Regions from separate parts of the Rouxiella sp. Mn2063 genome, predicted to be linked through region 2. Evidence: riboswitches for the same ligand, from Rfam matches in the RefSeq annotation. Region 2 holds a riboswitch; each other region holds the start of a gene.
The links. Region 2 has a riboswitch for thiamine pyrophosphate ahead of thiC (phosphomethylpyrimidine synthase ThiC). Riboswitches for the same ligand answer to the same signal wherever they lie in the genome.

Region 1 (6,163 bases), on a different contig from region 2:
GGTGTCAGTTTACGATATCTTAAAAACTCTCATACTTGGGATGGTTTATTAAAGCACATTGCTTTTGAATTAAAAGGAAATAACGAGTTTTACCTAGATATCAAAGCTGAGTGTCAAATTGGTGGGAAGTATAACTATGCCCTAATTGCAACAAAATTAGAAAAGGCTTTTAATAAGTCTTTGGGCGAGGATCGGAATGGGAAATTTAAAGATATTAATGATGTTTTTTATGCTGAGATGGAGCATGAAAATAATCTAAGTCGATTCAAGATTTATATTTCTAAGTTGGTTGAAAGCTTAATTTATAGAGAAGAAAAAAGAGAAGAGTTGGCTGAATTAAAGAAAATAAGGAAAAATATTGGTTCGGTAATAACTACTAATTATGATGGCCTCATTGAGGATGTATTTGGCTTTGAGGCATTGGTAGGAAACGATATTTTATTGAGCAATCCTTATGGTTCGGTTTATAAAATACATGGTTGTAATAAGGATGCATCAAAAGTAATTATAACTGAAGAGGATTACACTCATTTTGATAATAAGTACGAGTTAATTCGCGCTCAGTTACTCTCAATATTTATACATAACCCAATTATATTTATGGGGTATGGTATTGGTGATGAAAATATTAAGAGTTTACTTAAAACCATTTTTACTTATGTCGAACCAAATTCGTTAACGGCTCAGCGGATAAGAGATAACTTCCTTTTAGTAGAGTTTGAACAAGGCTCTATGTCTCATGAGATAAGTGAGCACGACATCGATTTGGAAGGATTTTCTACGATAAGAATAAATAAAATAAAGACGGATGATTTTGTCGAAATTTATCGATCTTTATCAAATTTAAATTTACCTGTATCTGCAATGGATATAAGAAAGGTACAAAGCATAGTTAAAGATATATATTCTGGTGTTCATGATGATGGAACTAGTATTAAAGTTAACATTACTGAAGACATTGATTCTCTTAATAATAGCGACAAAATACTAGTAATTGGATCAAGTAATTCTATAAAGTATGAGCATAAAAACTCCTCTAGTTTTATGTCAGATTACTTTGATATTATCGATGAGTCTAATCATCAGTTGCTGCAACTCATTGATAAGATTAATATTGCCTCAACGCAGTGGTTTCCTGTTTATGGTTTTTGTATGATCTGCAGAGATCTTGAAAAATGTAACTCTCTCAAAGCACAACAAATAAGAAAAATCGAAGAGTATCTTGCTGGTTTACCTACTTCTGTTCACTCCATGCATGAGGATTTGAATGATATATATTCTGATGATTTAATCACTCGCACAAATAAAATAAATGCCATAATTTGGTCTGCTTGGAACGATAGGATTGTACTTGATGAGGTAGAGATGCTTTTGCGAGCAATGGCAGATAAGAAAGGTACCGATTACCGGCGTTTGCTCTGTGTATATGATTTTAAAAAATATGCTGAATGAAATGGTTGGTAATGCTTTGATTTAATTATACACTCATCTAATTATAAGCTATATGAGAGTGATTGATATCACTCTCATATTTTACTTTTCGTTCTCGGGTGTGTCGAACGTCTTCTAGTACGGGCATGATTGAGAACGGGTCTTCGCATAAACATATAAATGCTATTTTCGAAAGTACAAAGCCACTTCCCGCCTTGCAGTTCCTGTTTGCCCAGGTTTTTCATGGTGATTTTTCCCACCTAGTTACTGCACAAATTAAAACACTATTCATTCTCATAACTTGGCCTAAATTGAGCCTTCTCGCTTAAGTTTACATTTTAAGACTAGAAAATCGGGCCTTTATCCAACTATTGATTAGACTTTTGTGAAGTAAAAAAGGCGAGCCAAATGGCTCACCTTTTAATATTAATTAAAAATGTTACGATTGTTCATCAATAGTATACTCAAAGCAAATTCAAAACTATGTTGAGCCTCAATGCAGCTAGGAGGGGCGACCCTTGCTTACTATGAGCATCAATGAAAAGCATAATAGCCGAAATTAACCCAGCTTTACTTTTAATTAACCCTAACACTTAGGGAAATACTTTTATTTTTAATGATTTCGTTTTGGTCGAGGGGGGCTATAAACGGTGTGTTGCACGGATTGTGTATGTCGCTGATTGCATCATTGTATTGACATAAGTAAGTAAGCACGTTATCAATACCATCTGAGAAAATATCACAAACATTAGATTTTAACTGAGATATAAGATGGTATATACTAGTCCCAGATATTCTATCTAATATAACCATATCACCTGAAAAGCCGGTTTGTTCTTTGTATATATTTATTATAAATTCTCTGCCATTATTCGTGGAAATGTTGATATTTTGTAGTTCTTTAGATGCACCCAATGTTAATACTCCACTAGACATTTTATTCTCCTTTGTAAAAACATGTTTTTTACTCGATTATTTATTTAAAATCAACTTGTTAAGGTTGATAGATGTGCCATCCTTACATACTCCAATAATTCGTTCATATCCACACCTTTGCTATACGTCTTAAAACTCTTAGTTTCCCTAATCAAATCTAATACATACACATACATTACGTTCCGGTTCTGCATTAACGAACAGCGACAACGAAGGACAAGAGGCTGCAATTCGACCATTTTTGTCGTTTTTTTATGGGGCACAGGTTGAGATATATAGCATTTTTTTATGGTTGAGTCTTTGGCTTCCTGCTGGCATGATCCAGAATAGTGATTAACGGGACGTAATCGCAAGTTTTTGATTTAAATGACTCGGGGTGCCCTTCTGCAAATCGTTAGAAGGCTGAGAAATACCCGTACCACCTGATCTGGATAATGCCAGCGTAGGGAAGTCGAGGTATCTCAACCGGTACCCCTTCTTGAACGCCGGTTGGGAGATTCATGAACGCTCGACCTATCGTATTTTCTGGCGCACTCGCCGCCGATTCTTTGCAGCAACTGCGAGCTGCTTCCCCTCTTGTTCACTGTCTTACCAACGATGTAGTGCAATCTTTTACTGCTAACGTATTGCTTGCGGTGGGTGCATCACCGGCGATGGTGACAGACCCGCGTGAGGCGGCGCAATTTAGCGCGATCGCCAGTGGGTTATTGGTCAATGTCGGTACCCTGACGCAACCTGTCGCCGATGCCATGCTGGCAGCAATTACGGCGGCAAATCAAGCGGCAACGCCTTGGGTGCTCGATCCCGTTGCCGTCGGTGGATTGCATTGGCGCAGCGAGTTCTGCCATCAGCTGTTGAGCCTTCGTCCTGCCGCCATTCGTGGTAACGCTTCAGAAATCATGGCATTAAGCGGAATGAATTCTAGCGGGCGGGGCGTAGACAGTGCCGACGACTCTTTAGCGGCGTTGCCTGCGGCACAAGCCTTGGCACAGCAAACCGGCGCTGTCGTGGCGGTTACGGGGGAAACCGACTATGTCACCGACGGTGAGAAAACCTATGCCGTGACTGGCGGTCATCAATTGATGACGCGCGTAGTCGGCACCGGTTGTTCGCTTTCTGCCGTGGTCGCCGCGTTTGTTGCCTTACCGGGTGAGAGATTACAACATGTCGCTGCCGCGTGTCGGGTAATGTCCTGCGCCGGTGAACGTGCCTGTGCAGCGGTGCGAGGTCCGGGCAGTTTTGTGCCTGCGTTTTTAGATGAGCTGTATACCCTGCAAGGGGAGGTACTGTAATGAAACGGATTAATGCATTGACCATTGCAGGAACCGATCCAAGCGGCGGCGCAGGTATTCAGGCGGATCTCAAAGCTTTTTCAGCGCTGGCGGCTTATGGTACCAGCGTTGTTACCGCGCTCGTCGCGCAAAACACCCGCGGTGTGCAGTCGGTGTATCATATCGACGCTGAATTTGTTGGCGCACAGCTAGATTCAGTCTTGGGCGATGTGCGTATCGACAGCGCCAAAATCGGCATGTTGGATAACGTAGCGATTGTAGAAGCGGTGGCGCAGGGATTGCTGCGTCATCGTCAACTGGGGCAGGCTCCAGAGTTTGTGGTGCTTGATACGGTTATGCTGGCGAAAAGCGGCGATCCGCTGTTATCCCCCGATGCTGTCGACGCGTTGCGCCGTTTACTGCTGCCGCAAGTCTCTATCATTACCCCAAACTTACCTGAAGCCGCGGCGCTGCTCGACTCGCCTATTGCCACCAGTGAGCAAGAAATGTGTCAGCAAGGCGAAGCATTGCTGACCATGGGCTGTGAGGCGGTATTAATGAAGGGCGGTCATCTGAGCGACAGCGAAAGCCCGGATTGGCTGATCACCGCCGACTACCGTCAACGCTTCACCGCGCCTCGAGTTAACACCCGTCACACACACGGCACCGGCTGCACACTCTCCGCCGCCCTTGCGGCCCTGCGCCCGCGCCATAACGACTGGATAAGCACCGTACAGGCAGCAAAAGACTACCTACAACAAGCATTACTCCAAGCCGATTCACTAGAAGTCGGCCACGGCATCGGCCCCGTCCACCACTTCCACCGCTGGTGGTAAAAAACGCCGCGCCTTGGCTTTAATATTAATCTCGACCTTGTCCTTGATCTTGACCTTGACCTTAAACAGCGCATCTTATCGGCCAAGCGAACGAATGAGGCCAGGGGAAAGCAGACAAGGAAGTCTGCTTTAGGTTGAGCCGGGCAGGGACGCCCGTCTCAGCCGACCCGTAAGGCCGAAGCAGTAAGCACGGGCAGTCGCGCAGCGACCCGATAAGCTAAGCGCAAGGCGTTGGGTGCAGGGGCTTTCGCTGAAAAGCCCCTGCCGGTCGCGTTCGGCGTAATATGCATATTACTGGGTATTAATAAGCGGCCGAACGTTCACCATATTGTTATATGCCGATAAAAATCCCCGACGCTGGATTGAGTGTCAGGCCAGTAATGGACATTGCGGCGGTAATCGACACTCAATGGCGCCAGCTAAAACCTCAATACGGAAATGGGTGCCTTTTAACGGTTCACCGTCGAGATTAAATGTAATGTCGTGAGGGGCGCTAATTTCCAGCCAAGGCAGGGATGTGGAGATAATATTTTTATTCTCTTCACCTTTTACCAAGCTGCGCACAAATGCAGGCAATAGCTCTTCTGAGGTGAGTAATCGTAGTTGCAATAAGCCATCATTAATCAGGGCATCGGGACAGATTTCTTGCCCACCGCCTGCTTGCCGACCATTCCCGATTCCCATGACTAATACGTCACCAGACCAGCAAAAATCTGGGCCACGAAATTCACAGCGGTCTACTTTTAGCGTATCGAGTCGCAATAGACCGTGAATAAAATAAGAGGCGCTTCCTAATGCCGATTTCAGCAGGGCCGGCGTCTCTGTGGTGATGCGCGTACCGAAGCCCCCGGTCGCCATATTAATGAAACAGCGCTTACCGTTGACTTGCGCCAGGTCTATCGCCACAGCGCGTCCCTGCATTGCTAACTGTAAAGCGGGCTCCAACGCTTGCGGAATGCCACAACTGTTGGCGAAATCATTCGCGGTACCCAGAGGAAGGATGCCAAGGCAGGGCGTTTTAGCGGTTTTTAGTTTAGTTAGCGCTGTCGCCACTTCATTGATGGTGCCGTCGCCACCGCCAGCAATGACAGTGTCAAAGCCAGAGGCCGTTGCTTCATCCACATAACGTGCGGCATCGCCATGTTCCCATGTCACTCTTACGGCGAGGTTAGCTCCGGCAAGACGCAGTGCCTTTACCGCCTGACGCAGCTCAATATTAGCGGCGCTTTTGCCGTTTAAAATCAATAATGCACTGGGTATTCCACTCATTATATTCTCCCATATTATGTCCGCCATACTTGATACAGCCCGTGCGCCCAAGAGATTATCGGGGACATATCTTGCAATTCTGATGTCACTCCAATTGTTTAAGGAGCCAATGCAAATTAAATATTATTTTTCACCATAACCAATAGCCTAAATGATATCTATCAGAATAGTCAGGGAATAAAATAACGAGCGTTATCTTAAATTTTTAATTTTCAGCGTGATATATGAAGAAAAATAGGCGGAGGAAATAAAAGAAACCAGTCCCAATATTATTGGAACTGGCTAAGGAGGTGATTCGAGGTCTACCTTGATCATTCATTTACATTTTTATACATTGCGCGAAGATAATACCCAATGATTGATTAGCACACTGTGATCAAAAACCAGTTTTCTAATAAAAGTACGTGGACGATGGTAAAT
Region 2 (6,163 bases):
ACGACGGCCATCGTATTCACGAATCAGCCCATCGACAATTTTGTGCATGTAATTGAGCGAGAATTCGATGTAATCGCGGCCCGTTAATACACCGCCCCATGAATCGAAGATCATCAGCGACTGAGCGCCTGCTTTAATTTGAGCATTAAGATAGAGAATGACGCTATCGGCCAGCTTATCCAGCAACAGATGCAATGTGGCAGGTTCGGCATACATCATTTTTTTAATTTTGGTAAATGCTTTACTGCTACCACCTTCTACCATATACGTCGCCAGCGTCCACGGGCTGCCGGAGAAACCAATCAACGGTACCTCACCTTTCAGCTCACGGCGTATAGTACGCACCGCATTCATCACATAGCCCAATTCGACTTCTGGATCAGGAATTGGCAGCTTAGCCACATCGGCATAGCTGGTCAGGGGTGATGAGAAACGCGGGCCTTCACCGGCTTCAAAATAGAGACCTAGTCCCATCGCATCAGGAATTGTCAGAATATCTGAGAATAAGATTGCCGCATCTAGCGGGTAACGACGCAAAGGTTGCAAAGTCACTTCGCAAGCCAATTCAGCATTTTTGCACAGCGACATAAAGTCACCGGCCTGAGCGCGAGTCGCCTTGTACTCTGGCAAATAGCGGCCAGCCTGACGCATCATCCAAACTGGGGTGACATCTACCGGCTGACGTAACAGCGCACGCAGATAGCGATCGTTCTTTAACTCATTCATTCTTGGCAGGGTCCTTTATAACGACTGTCGATTTAGGCTCAGCAAATAATATCTGGCGATTGTAGCACGCTAACTCTCGATGTCTTCTTCGGCGCGGCACAGAACCACGGTATCTTCAATCAGGCGGCGAGCGATAGTACCAACGGCCGGCAATAAAGGTAACGCGTCATAACGATACCAACCGGCGTTTAATAGCTCTTTCGGATCATGGACAATCTCTCCGCTGTCGTAGTCAGCCATAAAGGCCATCATCAACGAGTTAGGGAATGGCCAAGGCTGCGAGCTTACATAACGCACATTTTTGACCCGAATATTGCTCTCTTCCATGACCTCGCGCGCCACGGTCTCTTCAAGCGTTTCACCCACTTCGGCGAAACCGGCCAATACGGTATGCACACCGCCACGATGGCGCACGTGTTGTGCAAGAAGAATCTCATTACCTTTACGGATCGCCACAATAATACAAGGCGCTATCTGCGGGTAATAACGCTCGTGACAATGGCCACAAAGCGCCGCCCATTCCGTTTTGCTAACATGCATCTCATGTCCGCAGTAGCCGCAAAATTGATGCGAGCGATAAAACTCTGCCAGTTGCACGCCACGGCCGATCAATTGGAACAACCCGCGATCTATTCCCAGTAGCTGCCTGGCAGAAGTCATGTGGTTATTCATTGGCTGGCGAACCATCCAGACAGGTGAGCCCTGCCATTCACCAATTTGTCGCCCGGTACAATTAACCAAAGAGAAGGTCTGCGCATTACCAAAAGGCAGCTCTCCTTGAGGCAACCACAACTTGCCTTCATGGCTGACAACCCACCAGCCATTATGTTGATCAGTTATTTTTAATTCCATAATGCTATTGCGTTACCTCGGCTACACTGACAATCTGGTAAGTAGGATTTACTTTAGTAACTTTTTGTTACCTACTATTACTCACGGAGTCAACCTATGCTAATACGTCTGGAAAGACTGACCCAACGCGTTGGTGGCAGTAATGAGTTTATTGATCAATGGCTACAAGCACGCAAAGAATTACTGGTCGCCTACTGCACACTGGTCGGCCTGAAACCCAAAAAAGAAAAGCATACTCCACTCAACGAAAAGGCATTGGACAACTTTTGCCATAATCTTGTGGATTACCTATCAGCCGGACACTTCCACCGCTATCAACGCCTGGTTGAAGAGGTTGGTGATGCTAATAAAGCACAAAAACTCGCCGCAGCAAAAATCTATCCCGCTCTGGAACGTAATACTGAAATGGTGATGGCTTTCCATGACAGTTACACCGATACGGACATTGATGACGATAATGCTTTTGCCTTTCACTATGCATTATCCGATATCGGCGAAGCATTGGATGCGCGTTTTGTACTTGAAGATCAGCTTATTATTCTGGCACTTGATTCAGCCCACCCTTCGCTGCCTATCGCGAATAGCGAGGCAATGATGGAGCGACCAGCATAATACTTTAGAGGAAATCCCCAGTTCGGGGTTGTGTTTTACATTCGTCCTCGTATATTGGATTAGATAAATCGGCCTCAAGTTTTGAGGCTTTTTCTTGTCGGAGTGCCTAGCGCTTAGCTCGTTATGAGTCAAGCCAGGCTGAGACCGTTAATTCGGGATCCGCGGAACCTGATCGGGTTAGTACCCGCGAAGGGAACAAGAGTAATCAACTGCGTTTCAGTCCGTTGACTCATTCAATGAGTAAACCGCCTGGCTCATCGCTTTTACTCCCGCAGTACACCTCCAGACAAGCAATTCTCCATCGAATCCTAGATTCGGTTACTTAAGAGGAAGTTGCTATGTCCAGTTCATCATCATCGTCAAAAATATCGCCAGCAGTAAAAAAAACCAGTAATCGTCGAGAACAACGCGCTCAAGCGCAAGAGTTTATCGACAGCCTGCAAGGTGTCACCTTCCCCAACTCTGTACGTCGCTACTTACAAGGTGAACACCCTAGCGTGCAGGTACCGATCCGCGAAATTCAACTCGCGCCAACCTTGGTCGGCGGTAGTAAAGACGATCCTATCTTTGAAGATAACGAAGCCATCCCGGTTTATGACACATCTGGCCCATATGGCGATCCTAACGCTGATATTGATGTGCATCGCGGCTTAGAGAAGCTTCGCGCTCCCTGGATTGAGGCTCGTCAAGACACTGAACAGTTGTCCTATGTCAGTTCAGATTTTACCCAGCAACGTTTATCTGACGAAGGTCTGGATCATTTACGTTTTGACTGTCTGCCTCGCCCGCGAAAGGCATTAGCCGGCAAAAACGTCACTCAATTACATTACGCACGCCGTGGCGTTATTACGCCAGAAATGGAATTTATCGCTATTCGGGAAAATATGGGCAGGGAACGCATCCGTAGCGATGTATTACGCCAGCAGCATCCCGGCGAAAGTTTTGGCGCCCATTTACCTGCCAACATTACCGCCGAATTTGTCCGCCAGGAGGTCGCGGCTGGACGGGCAATCATTCCAGCAAATATCAACCATCCAGAATCTGAGCCGATGATCATTGGCCGTAATTTTCTGGTCAAAGTGAATGCCAATATCGGCAACTCAGCCGTGACCTCTTCAATTGAGGAAGAGGTGGAGAAACTGGTGTGGTCAACACGCTGGGGCGCAGACACTGTGATGGATTTATCGACCGGCCGCTATATTCATGAGACCAGAGAATGGATATTGCGCAATAGCCCGGTGCCAATAGGAACGGTGCCAATTTATCAGGCGCTAGAGAAAGTTAACGGAATTGCCGAAGATCTGAACTGGGAAGTCTTCCGCGATACCTTGCTAGAACAAGCAGAACAAGGCGTTGACTACTTTACTATCCATGCAGGTGTGTTATTGCGCTATGTGCCGATGACAGCCAAGCGTCTTACAGGCATTGTGTCGCGCGGCGGCTCAATTATGGCTAAGTGGTGTCTATCCCATCATCAGGAAAGCTTCCTCTACCTGCACTTCCGGGAAATTTGTGAAATCTGCGCAGCATATGATGTTTCTCTTTCCTTAGGCGATGGTCTGCGCCCAGGCTCCATCCAGGATGCCAACGATGAAGCCCAGTTTGCCGAATTGCACACCTTAGGGGAACTAACAAAAATCGCTTGGGAATACGATGTTCAAGTCATGATTGAAGGCCCTGGCCACATTCCTATGCAGATGATCCGCCGCAATATGACGGAACAGTTAGAACATTGTCATGAAGCACCTTTCTATACGCTTGGCCCACTGACGACAGATATTGCCCCCGGTTATGATCACTTCACCTCAGGGATTGGCGCAGCCATGATCGGCTGGTTTGGTTGCGCCATGCTGTGTTACGTCACCCCGAAAGAGCACCTTGGTCTGCCAAATAAAGAGGATGTCAAACAGGGGCTTATCACTTACAAAATTGCCGCTCATGCCGCCGATCTGGCAAAAGGCCATCCCGGCGCACAAATTCGTGATAACGCCATGTCAAAAGCCCGTTTTGAATTCCGCTGGGAAGATCAATTTAATCTGGCACTCGATCCCGCCACGGCACGCGCCTATCACGATGAGACCCTGCCGCAAGAATCGGGCAAAGTCGCCCATTTCTGCTCCATGTGCGGCCCTAAATTCTGCTCAATGAAAATTACCCAAGATGTTCGTGATTATGCCGCAGCGTTAGAAGCCAAAGGACAACCTATTACCGTCGCACAATCGGGCATGGAGCAGATGTCCGCCGAATTTCGTTCTCGCGGTAGCGAGCTTTATCACCCAGCAACTCATAAGGTCACCCCATGATTCTCCCTGCGCGCCCCTTCCCAGCGACCTCTTTCAGGCTTGGTCTCTATCCCGTCGTTGATAGTCTGGAATGGATTGATCGTCTGTTGCAAGCTGGCGTCAAAACACTGCAATTGCGCATCAAAGATTTAGCAGACTCTCAGGTTGAAGAGACCATTGCTGCCGCCATTACACTCGGGCGACGTTATCAGGCACGGTTATTCATCAACGACTATTGGCAACTGGCCGTAAAACATCAGGCTTACGGCGTACATCTTGGGCAGGAAGACTTGGATAGTGCAGATTTAATCGCTATTCATGACGCCGGTTTGCGGCTAGGTCTGTCTACGCATGACGATGCGGAGCTGGCGCGCGCAATATCAGCTCAGCCCTCTTATATTGCACTGGGACATATCTTCCCGACACAAACCAAAGATATGCCTTCCGCTCCGCAAGGATTGCAGGAGCTGTCCCGTCATATTTCACAGTTAGCCGGCAGTTTCCCCACCGTTGCTATTGGCGGCATCAGTATCGATCGCGTGCCTTCGGTACTGGCCTGTGGCGTCGGCAGCGTAGCGGTGGTCAGTGCTATTACCCAAGCTGATGACTGGCGCGCTGCAACCGCAGAACTGCTTAGCCTTTGTGGTAATGGGGATGAGAGTGGTGACGGGGACGAGAGCCATGCTCAGCGATAACGAGTTTATGCGCTATAGCCGCCAGCTGTTATTGGAAGAGATTGCGCTTGAAGGGCAACAAAAGATCCAAGCGGCCAAGGTGCTGATCGTTGGTTTAGGCGGTTTGGGCTCCCCTGCCGCCCTTTATCTCGCCGCCGCTGGCGTCGGCACGCTATTACTTGCCGATGACGACAAGCTACATATTTCTAACTTACAGCGGCAGCTCCTTTATCGCACTGCGGATGTCGAACGCCCAAAAGCCGAGTTGGCAAAACAAGCGGTGCTAGCGCTCAATCCGCTATGTGAGGCGATTGCTATCGAAGAGCGACTGAGCGGGGAACGACTGCAAAATCTCGTCGCCAGCGTTAGCCTGGTATTAGATTGCAGCGATAACATGGAAACACGTCATGCCGTTAATCACGCCTGTATTAACGCGAAAATCCCTCTGATTAGCGGTAGTGCGGTCGGATTCAGCGGTCAATTATTGGTGCTTGAGCCGCCCTATTCTCAAGGCTGTTACGCCTGCTTATATCCTGACCTCCACACTGCAGAAGGCAATTGTCGCACCGCTGGCGTACTCGGCCCAGTCGTTGGCGTTATAGGGACTTTGCAGGCGTTAGAGGCAATTAAAATGCTCGCCGGTTTGCCCAGCTCACTTAGCGGCAAGCTGCGATTGTTCGACGGCAAACAACAAAGCTGGAGCACGCTACAGCTCACCCGCTCTCCAGTTTGCGCCATCTGTGGAGACGCACAATGAAGATTAGGGTCAATGATATCGACCATGACTTTCCCGGGCCGCTGACGCTCGAAAACCTGTTGGAACACCTTAACCACGCGCAGGCTGGCAGCGCATTAGCGGTCAACCAAGCCATTGTTCCGCGTCCCAACTGGGCAAACTATTTATTGCAAGATGGCGATCAAATATTGCTGTTCCAAGCCATCGCTGGAGGATGAGATGTTAACTATCGCAGACACGAACTTTACTTCCCGACTGTTTACCGGCACCGGCAAATTTGC
Region 3 (6,163 bases), on a different contig from region 2:
AACTCCATATCCTCAGAAAATGTGCCTTCACGGGTAAAAAAGGCTTGATGTTCTTTACGCCAGTACTCGAGGCTCAGGTCGCCTTCCCCCTCTTTTCTGGCAAAGTAGGCCGTCACGTCAGAGATTTAATTAAAGGCATAGACATCATGTCAAAATTACTTGAAGGTACAACCATACATATTGATACGATTAATAACCTGCATGTAATCATTATTTACCGAGTTTCTTAGATTCTGGGCCATTAGAGGGCTACTCCCAGAGACGGAGTTGGGAGATAAATAACCATTTTCGGCCTTGTTCAATAAACCTCTTCCTGAACCAACAAAATTATTCACTGTGTCTTTCGACGGCTGACATCCAGTGGCCATTTCAGCCAGTTTATTCAGCGACTGCGTAAAATTATTGTTTATCTCTTTTGATGGTTTTCCTTCACGGTATAAATCAAAAACGGTGTTAGCTTCACGGATAGCTTGTTTTGCATAAAGCGCTATCCCTCCACGATAATATTCGGGCGAGTTTTTTGGCGCTTTATCAAACAGACTACGCATATTGGCTTCATCTTGTTTTTCCATTGCATCACTGAATTGCTCTTGAGATTCAGCAACATTCTTCATCAAAGATACGTATTCTTTCTCAGTATCACGTACTTTTTTCCCCTTATCCACTAATGCCGTTTTAGCTGTCTGATAATCATTCAATTCTGTTAACAGAGGCAGAGCAGCATTTATAGCATTAGAAAGTTTTTTAGCCGGAGTGTCTAAATCATCCATTTTAGGTGGCAAGGAATAAGCTTTATCTAACCGCTCTGCTAAAGATTTCAATGACGAACCGCTGATAGAACTATAATATTGGAAATCCCCATCTTTTTTATAAGTTTGTATATTATCAATATACTTATCCAGTTCATCCGCCACATTTATAGTGTACGAATTAGAGGCATTAACATATTTATTGTACTTGATAATCTCCTGCTGCTCTGGATCATCCTGCTGCACGACCTTGTTATTGCTTACTTTTTTATCGTCGCAAGCCGTATTTAAAACACACAAACCACCAACAACAAAAGCAAGACAATATTTTTTTAAGTTATTCATAATATTCAACTCTTATCTATTAATCCAATGATAATCTGCGTACCATTCCTGCTGACTGCAGTTTTACTATCAATCCCCCCTGCTGTTTCGCACTCGACGAAACAATAAATAAAAGTAGTTGAAAATTGAGAATGTGCCAACATGCCATTCATTAATTATGAATTTATAAAATAAAATTAATCAAGAAGCAGGGAGTTAGCATTAGTGGGCTTTACATGGAAGATATTTTACATCTGAAAAACAAAGATAATAATTTTATAAAAATCAAATAAGAACATTATTATAAAGAATGAAGTGAATTTTTTCAGTCTATTTATATTTACCCTGGCGCAATCTGTTCACGCTTTTGACCTTCAATAGCGCATATTAGCGGGCAAGAGAAATCGGCCATATTCGGCCGATTCAGGATGAGCCGGACAAGGGGTTCGCCTTAAACCACTTGCCGGGTACGTTCAGTTACGCTGGTATATTACATCTTCTTAATAAACGGCCGAACTGATATGTATATTCTATACACCACAGCAACGCTGCTTATCTCCACCCCAATCCCGGCGCGACATGCTTGAGAATAGACTCAATCACATGGGCGTTGTAATCCACGCCCAATTGGTTAGGGACGGTTAATAGCAACGTGTCGGCTTCGGCGATGGCTTCGTCTTGTGCCAGCTGTTTGATCAACACATCTGGTTCGGCGGCGTAGCTGCGACCGAAGATAGCGCGGCCCTGATCGAGATAGCCAATTTGGTCACCCTGATTACCGCTGCCGCCAAAGTAGGCGCGATCTTGCTGGTTCATCAGCGCAAAGATACTGCGGCTAACCGATACGCGCGGTTCGTGCGCATGGCCAGCCGCTTTCCAGGCGGCACGGTAAGCGCGGATCTGCTGCGCTTGTTGAACATGGAAAGGCTCGCCGGTTTCGTCGCGTTTTAAGGTTGAGCTTTGCAAATGCATACCCAGCTTAGCCGCCCAAACGGAGGTGGCGGTTGAACCGGCTCCCCACCAGATGCGATCGCGCAGGCCTGCGGAATGTGGTTCGATACGCAACAAGCCCGGTGGGTTAGCGAACATCGGCTCTGGGTTTGGTTCGGCAAATCCTTCACCGCGCAGCACGTCAAGAAACTCTACCGCGTGACGGCGGCCCATATCAGATTCCGTCTCACCGTCTTTTGGCTGATAACCGAAGTATTTCCAGCCATCGATTACCTGCTCAGGAGAACCACGGCTGATACCCAACTGCAAACGTCCGCCAGAAATCAAATCAGCAGCACCGGCATCTTCGGCCATGTACATCGGGTTCTCATAGCGCATATCGATGACGCCGGTCCCTATCTCGATACGTTTAGTTTTCGCGCCGATAGCTGACAACAGCGGGAAAGGTGAGCCGAGCTGACGCGCAAAGTGATGGACACGGAAGTAAGCACCATCGGCACCTAACTCTTCGGCCGCCACGGCCAGGTCGATAGATTGCAGCAGGACATCAGAGGCTGAACGCGTTTGCGATTGCATCGAAGGGGTCCAGTGGCCAAAAGAGAGAAAGCCGATCTTTTTCATAGGGGTAACCTTAAATTTGTATTAATCGGTCTACATTGACAAAAAAGCCCCCGCCTGTTCCACAAAAATCGTAAAAGACAGCACGGCTCAGAAAATTTTGTCGCAAAGCTACCGTCTTCTTCATGTTCTTTGCACGACTTGAGCGTTGTAATCAAAAAATAAATACCGTATAACAAGCTCCTCCGAGGGGTGTCCTGTGACGGGCTGAGATGGTGTTGTGTAGCCGAACCCTTTGAACCTGATCTGGGTCATGCCAGCGAAGGGACGGGTCAGCCACAGCTTTTCGGCTATGGTTTGTTCTACCTCTGCCTCTGCACGCCCGGATCTCCACTTACTTTTGGAGGTCCCATGTTTACATCGCCTATTTCTAAAAAAATGTTCGATACCGGTCTTTATGGTCAATTGCGCCAACAGGCTGGCAGCGATTGGCTGGACTATGTTGAGCACTCTTTTGTGCAACAGCTCGGTGCAGGTACGCTGCCGCAAGCGGCGTTTCGCCGTTATCTGACGCAGGACTATCTGTTCTTGGTGCATTTTGCTCGTGCTTACGCGCTGTTAGCCAGCAAGTTACGTACCCTGCCTGAAATGCGTGCTGCCAGCGCTTCGCTCAACGCCATCGTATCCGAATTGCCTTTGCACGTAGCCTATTGCGCCAGTTGGGGCATCACCGAGCCGGAAATCGCCCTACAGCCCGAAGCCGCAGAAACCATGAACTACACCCGCTATGTGCTCGATATCGGTCACTCTGGCGATGCGCTGGATTTGCTGGTTGCGCTGATGCCTTGCGTGGCGGGTTATGCCGAAATCGGCCTGAACTTACTGAACTCGCCATTAACGGTGATGGAAGGCAATCCGTATGCATCCTGGATCCGCAATTATGCCGATGAGGGGTATTTTGCCGGGGTACAAGCTTCTATCGATCTGTTGGAGCACATTGGCAATCAACGCGGTGCCGAAAAGCGTATGGCCGAGTTGTCCGAGATTTTCACCACCGCCACCCGCCTGGAATCAGCCTTCTGGCAAATGGGACTCAATGCCATCGATAGCGCCGCGGTGCTGCCTGCGTAATGAGTACTTATCACGTAAATAGCGGCACAGTACCGCCCGGCATTAAGGTCAGGGATTTAACGCTGCGCTTTGGTCAGAAAGTGATTTTCGAGCGGTTAAATTTTGATATCGAGAGCGGCCATTTTGTCGCGCTGCTCGGTGCCAGCGGCGCGGGGAAAACCAGTCTGCTGAAGATTATTGCCGGATTAGTCCAGCCGACCTCAGGCAGTGTCATCGGTAGCGATGGCCAGCCGATTAGCCAACGCATCGCCTATATGGGGCAAAAAGACTTGCTCTACCCGTGGCTGACCGTCAGCGAGAATATTACTCTCGGCGCGCGGTTACGTGGCGAAAAGGCTGACCAACAATGGGCCGAGCATCTGCTGGAACGCGTCGGGCTGAGCGGTTATGGCAATACCTTGCCCGCCGCGCTTTCTGGCGGTATGCGTCAGCGCGCCGCCATCGCTCGTACCTTGTATGAGCGCCAACCAATTGTGCTGATGGATGAGCCTTTCTCAGCGCTGGACGCCATTACTCGCGCCATGATCCAAACGCTGGCCTGCGAGCTACTGGCACAGCATACGGTGTTGCTGATCACCCACGACCCTATGGAAGCCTGTCGGCTGGGCCACCGTCTGCTGGTGTTGTCACCCTATCCTGCCGGGATTGATGATTCGCATCAGCTAGTTGGTCAGCCCCCGCGCGCAGCGGACTCTCCCGAGTTGCTAAAAAGTCAGGCGGCGTTGCTGCAACAGTTAGTGAGGGCCGCACAATGACATGGCAAACAAAGAGCTTGCAAGCAGAAGGACGAGCATCACGCGCGCGTCGGGGGTTAACGGTATTTATCGGGCTGATTGTGTTATGGGGATTGCTCTCTTTAAGCAATATTCCCGCATTCCTGATGCCCTCACCTGCCGCAGTGGCACAAGCGCTGTGGGATAACCGGGACTATCTGGCTTATAACACGCTGATCACCGCCTCGGAAATCGCCAGTGGATTGGTGATTGGCGTGCTACTTGGCGTGGTACTGGCATTGTGCATGATCTTCTCTCCGCGCATTCAACGCTGGCTAATGCCGCTGGTCCTCACCAGTCAGGCAATACCGGTGTTTGCCATGGCACCGCTGCTGGTGCTGTGGTTCGGGTTTGGGATGAGCGCCAAAGTGGCGATGGCGGTACTGGTGATCTTCTTCCCGGTCGCCTCTGCATTCTTTGATGGGCTGCGCCGAGTCAATAACGATTACCTCGATTTAGCCCGCACCATGCGTGCCTCCCCCTGGGCACAACTGCGGCACGTGCGTCTCATGGCCGCGTTACCGGCTTTTGGTTCAGGACTGCGCATGGCCGCTGCCGTCGCGCCCATTGGGGCCATCATCGGAGAATGGGTCGGGTCGGCAGCAGGATTAGGTTATGTGATGATCAACGCCAACGCCCGGATGCAGAGCGATGTCTGCTTTGCCGCGCTATTTATTTTGGTACTGATGACCGTGTTGCTATGGCTGGCGGTAGATGCGCTGCTGCTACGCCTGATTAGTTGGGCACCAGAAAGTCATGCATAACGGATCAATAAAATGAAATCTATTAATAGCAAGGGTATAAAAATGATTAAAAAAACGCTCTACGGACTGATTCTCGGCATTGCAGTAGCCACACAAGCCAATGCCGCAGAAAAACTGACGCTAATGCTCGATTGGTATCTGAATCCCGATCACGCGCCGATTATCGTCGCTGAGCAAATCGGCGCGTTCAAAGCCGAAGGGCTGGATGTCAAAATTGTGCCACCTTCTGACCCGTCGCTGCCGCCGCGTATGGTGGCCGCTAAACAGGCAGATCTGGCGATTACCTATCAGCCGCAGCTGCATTTCTTTGCCGATCAGGGTTTGCCGTTAGTTCGGGTTGGGACATTGGTCAATACGCCGCTGGATACCATTATCACGCTGGATAAAAGCATTACATCGCCGGGCAAACTGAAAGGTAAAAAAATCGGTTCGTCGGTCGGTGGCGTTGAGGAAGCCACGCTCGGCACCATGCTGCAACACGATGGAGCCAGCCTGAGTGACGTGAAACTGATTAACGTCAATTTCCAGCTAACCAGCGCGCTGATGGCCGGTCAAGTTGATGCCATCATCGGTGGTTATCGCAATATCGAAGCCTTGGAGTTAAAACTAGCTGGCAAAGATCCGCAAGTCTTTAACGTGGAGGATTATGGCGTTCCGGCTTACGACGAGCTGATTATCGTTGCTAACCGTGATGAAGTCGCGGCACCGAAGATCAAGAAATTCCTCGTCGCATTGCAAAAAGGTACGGATTACCTGCGTGCTCACCCACAAGAAACCTGGCAGGCCTTCGCCAGCACACATCCTGAGCTGAACACCGAGCTGAATAAACAGGCGTGGATGAAATCTATCCCTCTGTTTGCCAGCGATCCAGCCAAGCTCGACAGCAAACGTTATCAGGCTTATGAGCAATTCT
Region 4 (6,163 bases), on a different contig from region 2:
CAAGAGGTTGTTCAACACGCGCCACTGAAGGCAGGAAGAACCACACCATCAATGCACTAAGGACAAAGACGCCCATCGCGCTGAGATACATAAAAGTAAAACCATATTGCGTGGCTAAAACAAACGCCAGCGGCGGGCCTAATACCCATGCCAGTGATAATGTGGCACGCATCATCGAGCTGAACATCACCACTTCTTTAGCCGAGCGATCCGCATACTCACGCGCCAAAGCGAACAATTGCGGCATCGCGGCACTGGCCATCGCGGCTAACAATACGCCTAAGGTAATCAGCACCAAATAATCGCGGCTAAAGGCGAAGACTACACTGTTGCCAATTGCCATCAATGTACAAAAAACTAACAGCTTACGCCGATCGCCCCGGTTATCAGAACGTTTGGCAAGTAAAAAGCTTACCGCAATCCCTGCAACGGCATTGACGGTATAAAACAGTCCAACCCATATCGGTTTGGCATGAACCTCATTGGTCAGAAACAAACTCAAGGTTGGGTTTTGCAAAGCACCAGCGATGCCCGTCAAAAAAGAACACAGCAGGAAAACGACAAACACAGAATTAAAACGGGGCTTATGCATGATTCCTTCCCAGAAAGCGCTAGCGCCAATAAATAAAGCCAACAGTGTAGAGATTTTTTATTCAGATGACAGAGCAATAATGGCAGATAAGTATCCACCAATAGAATTAAAAAAAACCAGTGAGTTGCCCCACTGGTTGGCGAATTGCACCATTACTCAGAAAATTTCACGATACCCAAAATAATTGGCGTTGCATCAAGGCGGCAAGGAACCCCATCCCGAAACTTACTTAAGTAAGTTTCGGGTAAGTCACCATGGCCAACGCAGAAACGACGTTAAGTATGACGGGTATAGGTATGTTGGCAGCACTGCTCGTCATCAAGAGACTCAATATTCCACTGCATCAAATGTTCCAGTGTCTGCATGCGGAAGTTTTCAGGAATAATCGACAGACAATTAGCTTTGCTTTGGCTCTCCTGCGCAGCTATCGCAGCAAAATAACGCTGATAGAAACGGGCAATCAATGTGCTATTCATCTTTCTCTCCCGGGTTTCACTCGCCTGCTTACATAGCGCAAATTATCAGCGTATTATGAGGAAAAATAAATTGAACACTTGCTCTTACGGAGTTCCTCTTTTATGCCTTCATCTCGTCTACAGCAGCAATTTATTCGGTTATGGAAAAGTTGCCAGGGTCAGCAAATTGATACCACATTGCAGGCACTATCAGAGGTACTCAGCTGCTCGCGTCGCCACGTGCGCTCACTGCTAAGCAGCATGCAGGAAGAGGGTTGGCTCACTTGGCAAGCCGAGGCTGGGCGAGGAAAACGCTCGCGGCTGACTTTCCTGTTCACTGGGCTTTCTCTGCAACAACAGCGGGCTGAGGAGCTATTGGATCAGGATCGCATCGAGCAGTTAGTACAATTGGTTGGCGATAAAAAACTGGTGCGCCAAATGCTGTTATCACAAGTGGGGCGCAGTTTCCGCCAAGGCAAGCATATCCTGCGGGTACTCTATTACCGTTCATTACTTAATCTCCAGCCCGGCACCATGCTACGCCGTTCTGAAACTCACTTAGCTCGGCAGATATTTAACGGTCTGATTCGAATAAATGAGGAAAATGGGGAAATAGAAGGCGACCTCGCTCACCACTGGCAGCAAATCAGCCCGCTACATTGGCGCTTTTATTTACGCCCGGCGATCCATTTTCATCACGGCCGAGAGTTGGCAATGGCCGATATCACCAGCACCTTTGCTGAATTGCGCGAACATCGACTGTTTACTCACCTCAAGCGCGTGGAATCCACCATCGCAAATGTGATTGATATCCATCTCCATCACCCCGATCGCTGGCTGCCGTGGTTACTCGGTAACGCTCATGCCATGATCCTACCGCAAGAGTGGCGCACCTTGCCGGACTTCGCCCGGCAGCCTATCGGCACCGGCCCTTATTCGGTGATCCGTAACCAACAGACCCAACTAAAAATTCGCGCCTTCGATGAATATTTTGGTTACCGGGCATTGATTGATGAAGTGAACATTTGGGTGCTGCCAGAACTCACAGAAGAGCTGGTACATTCCGGCGTACAGCTTCAGGCCGACGAATCAGATAACGACGAATTGGAGAGCCGTTTGGAAGAAGGTTGCTATTGTTTGATGTTCGATCGCCGCTCAGAAATTGGCAACGATCCGGAAATCCGCGAATGGCTATGCGAATTGATTAACCCGATAGCCCTGCTTAATGCCGCCTCACCGACCTATCAACGCTATTGGTCTCCGGCTTTTGGCCTGTTGCCACGTTGGCATCACCGCCGCTTGCGCCCCAGCAAATCAAAACCAGAACATTTACGCGAAGTAACCTTAACCTTCTATGGCGATCACGCTGAATGCGACTCTTTGTGCCAGACAATTACCCCGCTGCTAGCGGCGGAAGGAATCACCTTACATAAGCAAGTTATCAACTATGATCAATGGCATAAAGGCGAAGCAAAAAGTGATTTATGGCTGGGCAGCGTCAATTTCACCCTGCCGATTGAGTTCTCACTATTTACTACTTTGCTTGAGGTTCCTTTAATTCAACATTGCCTCGACCATGATTTGCAGCAAGATGCCATGAAATGGCGCGCCGGCGAGCTGCAACTCGCGGAGTGGGCACAAGGATTAGTTAACGACAACCATCTTCATCCCCTATTCCACCACTGGCTAGTTCTGCAAGGACAGCGCAGCATGCGCGGGGTCAGAATGAATACCCTCGGGTGGTTTGACTTCAAATCCGCCTGGTTTGTACCACCGGATGCATAGCCTACTTTCACCCAAGGCTATTAACCTCTAGAATAAGCACGTTCTCAACGGGGTGCTAATAAGACTCACATTGTTGCCAATAGACCGATTCGCGTAAAGATCAAGCATCGCGACCCCGCGTTTAAGGCACAACTGATTTTATCGGCTGAGATAGACCCGTCGAACCTGAACCGGTTAACACCGGCGGAGGGATTTGAGACTCTGCTCCTCGCTGACTCAAAATCCTTTGCCTCGCCTATTTTCTTTGGAGTGCAAAGTGTTGAAAAAATTACTGCCCTGCCTGTTATTGGTTGCCGCTCCGGCATTTGCAGCCAAACCTGTTTTAACCGTCTATACCTATGATTCCTTCTCAGCTGATTGGGGCCCAGGCCCGGCAATCAAAAAAGCCTTTGAGGCGCAGTGCGGTTGTGAGCTGAAATATGTGGCGCTGGAAGATGGCGTGTCGCTGCTTAATCGCCTGCGTATGGAAGGGAAAAATAGCCCGGCAGATGTGGTGGTAGGATTAGATAACAATTTGCTGCAATCGGCAGAACAAACCGGCCTGTTTGCTGAGCCGACCGCCACTCAAGCCACGCTGGATATTCCCGGTGGTTGGAGTGACAAAACCTTTGTGCCTTATGATTATGGCTACTTCGCCTTTGTGTATAACAAAGATAAGCTGAAAAACCCGCCAAAAAGCCTCGACGAGCTGATCAATAGCAAGCAACCGTGGAAGATCATTTATGAAGATCCGCGCACCAGTACGCCTGGACTCGGATTACTGCTGTGGATGCAGAAAGTCTATGGCGATAAAGCACCTGAAGCTTGGCAGAAGCTGGCCGCCAAAACGGTCACCGTGACCAAAGGCTGGAGCGAAGCTTATGGCCTGTTCCTTAAAGGGGAAAGCGATCTGGTACTGAGTTACACCACATCTCCGGCCTACCATATTATTGAAGAGAAGAAAGACAGCTACGCAGCGGCGAAGTTTAGCGAAGGCCATTATATGCAAGTTGAGGTTGCCGGGCAGTTGAAAGCCAGTAAACAGCCGCAACTGGCCGCCGAGTTTATGAAGTTTGTGGTAAGCCCAGGCTTCCAGAACGCGATCCCAACTGGCAACTGGATGTATCCATCGGTTAGCACCTCACTGCCAGCCGCCTATAGCCAACTGGTTGTGCCTGCGGTTGCGCTGCGATACAGCGCCAAAGAGGTAGCTGAAAATCGTGGCAAGTGGATTGCACAGTGGCAGAACGCCGTTAGCCATTGATTAATCGACTCATGAATCAATCTACAACCCGTCAGCCAGCGATCCCTCGCTGGCTGTGGCCCGGCGTTATCGCCGGGCTGATGATCCTGCTGGTCGCGCTGCTCACATTAGGGTCACTGTATCGCCATGCGCCGACGCTTTCGATAGCATCGATATGGCAAGACGCCTATCTGTTACACGTGATCCGCTTTACCTTTTGGCAGGCGCTGCTTTCCGCGCTGTGTTCTGTACTCCCGGCAATATTTTTAGCCCGCGCGCTTTATCGTCGCCGTTTTCCAGGTCGTCAGATATTGCTGCGGCTATGTGCCATGACCTTGGTACTGCCAGTTCTGGTGGCGGTGTTCGGTATTCTTAGTGTCTATGGCAGGCAAGGATGGTTGGCGCAACTTTTCGGCTGGCTGGGCGTGGATTATCATTTTTCCCCTTATGGGCTACAGGGCATCTTGTTAGCCCATGTGTTCTTCAATTTGCCTCTCGCCAGCCGCCTATTACTGCAATCTTTAGAAAACATCGCCGTTGAGCAGCGTCAGCTTGCGGCGCAATTAGGCATGAACGGTTGGCAACAGTTTCGCTTTGTCGAGTGGCCCGCACTGCGCAGACAAATTCTACCGGCAGGTGCGCTGATTTTCATGCTGTGCTTCGCCAGTTTCGCCACCGTGCTATCACTTGGCGGCGGCCCAAAAGCGACGACTATCGAACTGGCTATCTATCAGGCGTTGAGCTATGACTATGATCTTGGACGCGCTGCGCTGCTGGCCATCATCCAGTTGGTTTGCTGCCTCGGACTGGTGTTATTAAGCCAAAAACTCAGCCAGGCGTTGCCGGTTGGCCATACCCACGCTCAGCGCTGGCGTAATCCGCAGGATAACCTCTGGCAACGAGGCAGTGATGCGCTGCTGATCCTCTTCGCACTATTATTAATTCTACCGCCGCTCTTGGCGGTGATCGTTGACGGCGCTAACCGCGCCATGCTGGAAGTATTGCAACAACCCGCCTTGTGGCACGCCTTTTGGACCTCATTACGCATTGCAACAGGCAGCGGGTTACTTTGTCTGCTATTGACCATGATGCTGCTATGGAGCAGTCGTGAGTTACGTTTGCGCCAGCGCAAAGGCTACGCGCTGAGTCTGGAACTGTCTGGAATGCTTATTCTGGCGATGCCGGGGATTGTATTAGCGACAGGCTTCTTTTTACTGCTTAGCGATACCCTTGGCATTCCGCACTCGCCTTGGGTGGTGGTGATCCTGACGAATGCATTAATGGCTATCCCTTATGCGTTAAAGGTGTTGGATAACCCAATGCGCGACGTGGCAGAACGTTATAACCAGCTTTGTGTATCACTCGACATGCGCGGCTGGTCACGCTTACGCTGGGTGGAACTAAGCGCTTTAAAACGCCCGCTGACTCAGGCACTGGCCTTTGCCTGTATCTTATCCTTGGGTGATTTTGGAGTGATTGCCCTGTTTGGTAACGAACATTTTCGCACGCTGCCTTTTTATCTCTACCAACAAATTGGCGCTTATCGCAACCAGGATGGTGCCGTGACGGCGATGCTGCTGCTGGTACTTTGTTTTGTGTTGTTTACGCTTATTGAACGTATATCGGGGCGACATGCTGACGCTAAATAATCTGACTTATCTGTACCAAAATGCGCCGATGCGCTTCGATTTAAGCCTAAGCGTCGGTGAGCGCGTCGCGATTCTCGGGCCGAGCGGTGCGGGGAAAAGTACGCTGCTAAACCTGATCGCCGGTTTTCTTCCGGCCAATAGCGGGCAGCTTCTGGTCAATCAACAAGATTGTACGTTTCTGCCCCCGGCTAAGCGCCCGGTCTCGATGCTGTTTCAAGAGAACAATTTATTCGCTCATTTAACCGTGCGCCAAAATATGGGATTAGGGCTGCATCCTGGGCTAAAGCTTAATGCCGGGCAGCAAAGAGCCTTAGAGGATTTAGCGAGCCAAGTTGGGTTGGAGGCGTGCTTAGATCGCCTGCCCTCCCAACTCTCTGGCGGTCAACGTCAACGTGTCGCGTTAGCCCGCTGCCTGCTTCGTAGCCAACCGATTTTGTTGTTAGATGAGCCCTTTTCGGCG

Region 1: linked by a shared signal. The riboswitch ahead of thiM (hydroxyethylthiazole kinase) and the one ahead of thiC (phosphomethylpyrimidine synthase ThiC) in region 2 are both predicted to bind thiamine pyrophosphate.
Region 3: linked by a shared signal. The riboswitch ahead of tenA (thiaminase II) and the one ahead of thiC (phosphomethylpyrimidine synthase ThiC) in region 2 are both predicted to bind thiamine pyrophosphate.
Region 4: linked by a shared signal. The riboswitch ahead of thiB (thiamine ABC transporter substrate binding subunit) and the one ahead of thiC (phosphomethylpyrimidine synthase ThiC) in region 2 are both predicted to bind thiamine pyrophosphate.

What each region holds. Positions count from the first base shown of each region.
Region 1 covers NZ_JBMOUD010000010.1:90,029-96,191, forward strand. The annotation lists gene ACL9RG_RS15420 (SIR2 family protein) at 1-1,452, shown strand, start outside; gene ACL9RG_RS15425 (hypothetical protein) at 2,008-2,367, opposite strand; TPP riboswitch at 2,730-2,833, shown strand; gene thiM (hydroxyethylthiazole kinase) at 2,868-3,659, shown strand; gene thiD (bifunctional hydroxymethylpyrimidine kinase/phosphomethylpyrimidine kinase) at 3,659-4,474, shown strand; gene yegS (lipid kinase YegS) at 4,844-5,734, opposite strand.
Region 2 covers NZ_JBMOUD010000025.1:6,486-12,648, forward strand. The annotation lists gene hemE (uroporphyrinogen decarboxylase) at 1-726, opposite strand, end outside; gene nudC (NAD(+) diphosphatase) at 796-1,578, opposite strand; gene rsd (sigma D regulator) at 1,675-2,190, shown strand; TPP riboswitch at 2,279-2,402, shown strand; gene thiC (phosphomethylpyrimidine synthase ThiC) at 2,529-4,493, shown strand; gene thiE (thiamine phosphate synthase) at 4,490-5,167, shown strand; gene ACL9RG_RS21555 (HesA/MoeB/ThiF family protein) at 5,154-5,903, shown strand; gene thiS (sulfur carrier protein ThiS) at 5,900-6,100, shown strand; gene ACL9RG_RS21565 (thiazole synthase) at 6,102-6,163, shown strand, end outside.
Region 3 covers NZ_JBMOUD010000001.1:217,022-223,184, reverse strand. The annotation lists partial or broken gene ACL9RG_RS00895 (ASCH domain-containing protein) at 1-119, opposite strand, end outside; gene ACL9RG_RS00890 (DUF3829 domain-containing protein) at 156-1,094, opposite strand; gene ACL9RG_RS00885 (LLM class flavin-dependent oxidoreductase) at 1,626-2,645, opposite strand; TPP riboswitch at 2,821-2,927, shown strand; gene tenA (thiaminase II) at 3,021-3,713, shown strand; gene ACL9RG_RS00875 (ABC transporter ATP-binding protein) at 3,713-4,468, shown strand; gene ACL9RG_RS00870 (ABC transporter permease) at 4,465-5,250, shown strand; gene ACL9RG_RS00865 (ABC transporter substrate-binding protein) at 5,293-6,163, shown strand, end outside.
Region 4 covers NZ_JBMOUD010000005.1:174,251-180,413, forward strand. The annotation lists gene ACL9RG_RS10185 (MFS transporter) at 1-592, opposite strand, end outside; gene sgrT (glucose uptake inhibitor SgrT) at 868-1,068, opposite strand; gene sgrR (HTH-type transcriptional regulator SgrR) at 1,171-2,832, shown strand; TPP riboswitch at 2,871-3,042, shown strand; gene thiB (thiamine ABC transporter substrate binding subunit) at 3,089-4,075, shown strand; gene thiP (thiamine/thiamine pyrophosphate ABC transporter permease ThiP) at 4,087-5,703, shown strand; gene thiQ (thiamine ABC transporter ATP-binding protein ThiQ) at 5,687-6,163, shown strand, end outside.